2 linked regions of the Saccharophagus degradans 2-40 genome follow. The protein of the gene in region 2 interacts with the protein of the main gene of each other region in a pairwise test. Links are inferred from orthologs where the notes say so. Each region holds a gene or a part of one and is shown on either strand. Other genes may lie near its edges. The genes, in order: secA and SDE_RS03500.

Region 1 (3,645 bases), 280 kb from region 2 along the record:
AGTTTTCATTGCAGCAGCATTACCTAGTTTGCCCGTACAGGCATTGGCATTACCGGAATTAATTAATAAGTAGCGTACATTTTGTTTTGCCAAATGCTGCTTGGCAATTTTTACCGGCTCGGCACAAAACGCATTTTGCGTAAAAACCCCAGCTACGCGCGCGCCTTCGCAAATTTCAAACAAAGTAACATCATCGCGACCAGCACGCTTAATACCGCCTTGGGCAACGCCAATACGCACACCATCAATAATGTGCATTTCCGGCCAAATATCTGGACCAACAGCCATTTAACTACTCCGCTACAAAGTGGGCGCTTAGCCCGTCAACTTGCCGTGGCAAGATTTATATTTTTGGCCCGAACCACATGGGCACGGGTCGTTACGGCCAACTTTAGAGCCGCCGCGCACATAGGGGCGCTCTGGCTTGAGTTCGCTTAGCTCTTCTGGTGTGGCTGGGGTGGCTGGCGCCGCTAACTGCGAAGGCGCTTCTGCGTGACGAAGCTGCATTCTTTGACGCTGACGCTCGGCCTCTTCTTGCCTGCGCTTTTCCATTTCATTCATTTGTTCTTCGGTCATGGGCTGCACGCGGAACAACAGGCGAATAACGTCGTGCTTTAAGCTCTCTAGCAAGGTCTGGAACATTTCAAACGATTCGCGCTTGTATTCTTGCTTGGGGTTTTTCTGTGCGTACGCACGTAACCCAATACCTTGACGCAAGTGATCCATGTTTTGTAGGTGCTCTTTCCACAACTGATCCAATACATGCAGCATCAATTGTTTTTCTAGCATGACAACGGAGTTGCCCAACTGCTCGCGCTTAACATTGTAAGCATCATCCATTGCTTGGGTAATCTTATCGCGCAAGCTCTCTTCATTTAGCTTATCGTCATCATCCAACCATTTTTGAATAGGCAGTTGCACTCCGTATTCGTTGGCTAAGCTTTGCTCCAGCCCCGCCACATCCCATTGCTCTTCTACACTTTGTGGTGGAATGAAGCCTGCAATCACATCAGCTATAACATCTTGACGAATACCATCAATAGCGTCGTGGATTTCGTCGGCATCTAACAATTCATTACGCTGCGAGTAAATTACACGGCGCTGATCGTTAGCAACATCATCGTATTCCAATATTTGCTTACGGTAGTCGAAGTTCCGCCCTTCCACTTTGCGCTGAGCTTTTTCGATGGCGTTAGTCACCATGCGGTGCTCAATCGCTTCGCCTTTCTCCATACCGATAGATTGCATAAAGCTGCGCATGCGATCCGACGCGAATATACGCATCAAGTTGTCTTCTAAAGATAGGTAGAAGCGAGACAAACCAGGGTCGCCCTGACGCCCTGCACGACCGCGTAACTGGTTATCAATGCGGCGAGATTCGTGGCGTTCGGTTCCAATAATATGCAAACCACCCGCGGCAACGACTTGGTCGTGACGGGTTTGCCACTCGCTCTTCACCTTGGCAATTTGCTCTTCTGTTGGGTTTTCCAATTTAGCCAGTTCAGCCTCAAGGTTACCACCCAATACAATATCGGTGCCACGGCCAGCCATGTTGGTTGCGATGGTCACATTACCTGGACGGCCCGCATTGGCAATAATTTCAGCTTCGCGCTCATGCTGTTTTGCGTTAAGTACTTCGTGGGGGATATCCGCCTTTTTTAAACGCTCAGACATCGCCTCGGATGTTTCAACCGACGCCGTACCCACCAATACCGGTACACCTTTAGCGCGGTACTCATTAACATCGCGCACAATCGCTTCGTACTTTTCTTCCACCGACAAGAATACAAGGTCGTTCAAGTCTGTACGCTGAATAGGTTTATTGGTTGGGATTACCACAACATTTAAACCGTAAATATGACGGAACTCAAACGCTTCAGTATCCGCTGTACCGGTCATACCAGAGAGCTTGGGATAAATACGAAAATAGTTCTGGAAAGTTGTAGAAGCAAGCGTTTGGCTCTCTGCCTGAATTTGCAGGCCTTCTTTGGCTTCCAAAGCTTGGTGCAAACCTTCAGACAACCTCCGCCCCGCCATAGTACGACCCGTATGCTCATCGATAAGCACGACCTGATCGTTTTGAATAATATATTCAACATTGCGATGGAAAAGCACATGCGCTTTTAGTGCGGCGTACACGTGATGCAATAAACCTAAATTGCCAGCGGCGTACAAGCTATCATCTTCTTTCAGCAGGCCCGCTTTAGTAAGTGTATCCTCGATAACCTCATGGCCCATTTCGGTAAGCTCTACCTGACGCGTTTTCTCGTCTAGGGTGTAATGGCCTAATTCACTGGGCTCTTCGCCTTTTTCAACAATTTCTTGGCGCTTCAGCGAAGGGATAAACTTATTTATGGCGCGGTACAGCTCAGAGCTATCTTCTGCTGCCCCAGAAATAATCAATGGAGTACGAGCCTCATCGATAAGGATCGAATCCACCTCATCCACAATGGCAAAGTTTAATGGGCGCTGCATGCGATCTTCTTTACGCAACGCCATATTGTCGCGCAAATAATCAAAACCGAACTCGTTGTTAGTGCCGTAAGTAATGTCGGCTGCGTATGCTTCACGCTTCTCCTGCTGTGGCTGCATTGAATACACAGACCCAGTAGTCAGCCCTAGCGCGGCGTATAGTGGTGTCATCCAATTAGCGTCGCGGCGAGCAAGGTAGTCGTTCACAGTAACAATATGCACACCCTTGCCCGAAATTGCGTTTAAGTAGGCTGCGAGTGTCGCCATAAGGGTTTTACCCTCACCAGTGCGCATCTCAGCTATGCAGCCCTCGTGCAGCGTCATACCACCAATAAGCTGTACATCAAAATGGCGCATACCCATAACGCGCTTACTCGCTTCTCTAGCAGCGGCAAAAGCTTCGGGCAGCAGCGCATTTAAGCTTTCGCCATCTTGATGTCGTTTTTTAAACTCAGCCGTTTTAGCTTTTAGCTCTTCATCCGTTAGCTTCACGAAAGTAGACTCTAACTCATTAATGAGTTTTACCTGCTTGCCCATTCGCTTTAATTCACGATCGTTTTTAGAGCCAAAGATGCTGCGTAATATTTTGCCAAACATAGTTATACCAATCCAAAATGAGGGCCCCGCGCCAGAAAGCACTCCCAAAAACGCGAGATTTTATAGCAATTTGATGAGGAAAGTGTGAAAAAGGTGTGAAATGGCGGCGTAGTTAACGACTTGCCCGATGAATATAAGTAGATGGGTCGACTGCGCGACCGTGCTTGTAGACTTCGAAATGTACATGGGGGCCTGTTGAACGGCCACTTGAACCCATTAAAGCTATAACTTGGCCTTTCTTAACAACATCGCCCACTTTAACAAGATTTTCTTTGCAGTGGCCGTAACGGGTTTTATAGCCGTTACCATGGTTAATTTCTACCAAGTTACCGTAACCGCTGCGCTCGCTAGACCAAGTAACTACCCCAGAAGCCACCGCGACAATATCGCTGCCTTCTTTACCCGCAAAATCGACACCTTCATGCCATGCTACACGCCCTGTAAACGGGTCTGTGCGGCGGCCAAAACGGGAGGACATCCACCCTTTATTAATAGGGCGCCCAGCCAAAAACACTTCATCTTGTAACTTGCGGTTGGCAAGCAGTGCTTCGAGGGTATTAAGCTGCTGTTGGCGGT
Region 2 (3,318 bases):
TCCACAAGTCGCGTACCCTGAATAGATAACCCAGCTAAAGATTGACCCGCGCAAAGCACGGCGCATAGCGCAAGCGCTATAGAAAATATTCTCATGTTGACTTCCTCGTTATTCATTATTATTGGTTTTGGATATGCGTCTGGCGACGCAGTATCCTCTCTACATGTGTAGAGCAAGGGCAAAAAAACCAGTGCAACCGGTTACATTTTAGGGTAAAAAAATGCCTCAAATTATACAGCCTTCACAATGGCACCACGTTAGAGCCCTTATTTAAGCTAGCATGGCTAATTGATAGTAAGCAATAGCATCAAAATAATGAATACACAAAGAATGTATACGGTTACAAACGCAACCACTTAGCCAAATAAAGTCGGCGCCAGTAACCACATGGCTCTCACGGCGATTTAAGCGTTTGTATATCGCCACTCAAATGCTTTTTAGTTAGGAAGGAAAAGCTTTTATATTCCTTTTTCGTCTGCCAAGCAAAAGGCAAAGTTATCCCACATAAGCACAATAACTGCAAAGCGCGCACTAAAGAGCCCTTGTAAAAGCCCGTTAAATAATCGAAAAAAGACAGGAAAGACAAAGAGGAATATGAAGAATTAAAAGGCCCCACAGAATTAGCAGGGCCACAAAAACACAACTACAGAATACCTATCGCACCGCTTTTGCCGCGCTTTGGGTTAACCCTGCTGCGTAATCCATCACATGGAAAATAACATTTTGTTCGTGGCTACCAGAAACCAATACCGCACCTGGGCCCCTTGCGTAAATAGCCACATCTTCACCACCGTGGGTTTCCGATTCCAACGGCACCAAAGCCTCTTGATGGTAACCGCGATGCTCGGTATCAATATCAGAAATATCGTGGCGACCGACGTTAATTGCACCGCGCTCGCCTTCGCCATCGACAATATTCGCGAAGCCCATACCATTATGGTAGCCAAGCGTAGTAAACGGTAGGCCATTTTCATCCAATATTAGTTTGCCGCTACCTGTGCGTACCTTACCTAAAATGGGGTTGCCGCGTGCGGGGTAGCCCGCCATGGTAAACACGTGGCTGTGGTCAGCAGTCACAATAATAAGCGTGTCTTCCGCGCTAGTCTTTTCTAACGCCACCGCGACCGCATCCGAAAGCTCAACCGTTTCAGCGAGGGCATTGTAGGCATTGCCCTCGTGGTGAGCATGATCGATACGCCCGGCCTCGACCATCAAAAAGAAACCATCTTGATCTTGTTTTAATAGGTCAATCGCCTTGTCTGTCATCTCGGCTAATGTGGGTTCGCCAAGCTTATCTGCGCCTCTATCCGCCCCGTAGCGCATATGGGATTCGCTAAATAAAGCCAGTACATGGCTCTGAGCATTGGGCGCTAATTTATCGAACGCGGCTTTGCCAAATACCACTTGCCCCTGCGGGTGTTGCGCTTGCCATTCGGCAATAAGGTTTGCATCGTCGTTGCGTTTACCCTCAATTTTTTTGCTCGCGTCGGGGGTATTAAAGGCAGCGTCCCTCGGCAAAAAATGCCGGCGCCCACCGCCCATAATAACTTCAATACCGTTTACATTATCAACATACTGTTCGCTGGCCACACTTTTTAAGCGCGTTTCGAAAGTAATAAGCTGTTTGGCAATATCTTCGCAACCTGCTGCTTTTGCCTCGGCACTTAGCTCACTGTCGTCTTCCCAATCCCGCTGTGCAGATTTGGCATAAGTCGCCCCTGGGGTTGCATGGGTGACACGCGCCGTAGTTACAATGCCGGTGGCCTTGCCGCTCAATTCGGCTAACTCTAATGCGGTAAATAATTCATGCCCTTTGCCACTGCCGCAGTGGTTAGGCACCACATCCTCACTTATAGATAGCACCCCGGCACGGGTTTTAACGCCGGTAATCATGGCCGTCATGGTGCCTGCGGAATCGGGGGTTTGCTGATCGGTATTGTAAGTGCGGCTCAAGCCCGCAAAAGGCATAGTGTCAAAGCTCAACTCGTGCTCTTCACCTAACTTACCTAGCTGCTGACCGGCGTAAATACGTGCGGCTGTGATAGTTGAAACCCCCATACCATCACCAACAAATAAAATAACATTTCGCGCTTTGCCTTTGCCCGCCAACGGCCCAACGCTTTGCGCCTTTTCGGCAATTTTATTTTGGCCAGCGTAATACCAACCTTTACTTGCTTCTGTTGGCGGAACTAGCTTTGCCAGCGCTTCACTAGATGGCGCAACGGGTTTATCTTGCCCGCAGCCAGCTAATGCCAACGCCACTGCGCAAAAACCTAATTTTGCTCTGTTCATTATTTGAGTCGCTACCTGTTTCTTCACTTTCGTTACCACCCAGCTGTTAAGCTCTGCCATGTTGTATCCTCAGTTGTACACATAATGTGCTTTATTTGTGGTCGCGTGTACTGCAGCACATGATATTTTTGCGCCTTGCCAGCGGTTTACTTGCTGGCAGCCACGGCATTGCTTATGCTTCGTTTTTATTTTTGCCGTGCACTTTTTAACTGCGTATGGCCTGCGCTTACTTCGCAGGCATTTACTCGCAGCCACTGTAAGTGCACTAGCAACACACCAAACCAATAGCGAAACACTGTAACTCACTACTGGTTAATTGAAAGGTTAATACGTTATGTCCCGCAGCTACCCGCAAACCCGTTTACGCCGCAATCGCTTCGCTAAGTTTTCTCGCAATTTAGTGCGTGAAACGACGTTAACCAGCCACGATTTTATTTACCCGCTGTTTATTATCGACGGTAAGAATCAACGCCAAGCTATCGATTCTATGCCCGGTCAGTTTCGCTTAACCCTCGATGAGCTCGCGCGCGAAGTGGAAGAGCTATTGGCGCTGGATATTCCCGCCATTGCCCTATTCCCCAATATCGATCCCGCTTTAAAAACCTTAAACGGCGATGCCGCGTTTAACCCAGAAGGCTTGGTGCCACGCGCAGTACGTATGCTTAAAGAACGCTTCCCCGAAATGGGCGTAATTTGCGACGGCGCGCTCGACCCCTATACAAGCCACGGGCAGGACGGGATAGTAGACGAAAATGGTTACGTATTAAATGACGAGACCATAACTGCCTTGAGCCAACAAGCCTTAACCTGTGCCGAAGCCGGTGCCGATGTCATCGCCCCCTCAGATATGATGGACGGCCGTGTAGGCGCTATTCGCCGCAGCTTAGACGAAGCTAAATTTATTAACACCCAAATTCTCGCTTATTCGGCAAAGTACGCATCCGCCTACTATGGCCCCTTCCGCGACGCTGTTGGCTCGGCTAGCAACTTAGGCAAAGCAGACAAGTTCAACTACCAAATGGACCC

What was found.
Region 1: the proteins of SDE_RS03500 (region 2) and secA interact in binary tests that used the Escherichia coli proteins (3 or more experiments, as listed by UniProt). The link is inferred for Saccharophagus degradans 2-40 from one-to-one orthologs.

The regions. Positions count from the first base shown.
Region 1 is NC_007912.1:1,110,517-1,114,161, reverse strand. What follows is about bases 116-3,436. They hold secA (preprotein translocase subunit SecA), read right to left. Parts: upstream 3,070-3,436; coding sequence 316-3,069; downstream 116-315. Other genes in these bases: SDE_RS04510 (M23 family metallopeptidase), read right to left, coding at 3,182-3,436; argJ (bifunctional glutamate N-acetyltransferase/amino-acid acetyltransferase ArgJ), read right to left, coding at 116-288. Also shown: more of argJ, read right to left, coding at 1-115; more of SDE_RS04510, read right to left, coding at 3,437-3,645. UniProt on the Escherichia coli protein: Required for protein export, interacts with the SecYEG preprotein conducting channel.
Region 2 is NC_007912.1:829,390-832,707, reverse strand. Bases 4-2,997 are described here. They hold SDE_RS03500 (alkaline phosphatase), read right to left. Parts: upstream 2,353-2,997; coding sequence 655-2,352; downstream 4-654. Other genes in these bases: hemB (porphobilinogen synthase), read left to right, coding at 2,627-2,997; SDE_RS03505 (cellulase family glycosylhydrolase), read right to left, coding at 4-95. In the rest of the region: more of SDE_RS03505, read right to left, coding at 1-3; more of hemB, read left to right, coding at 2,998-3,318.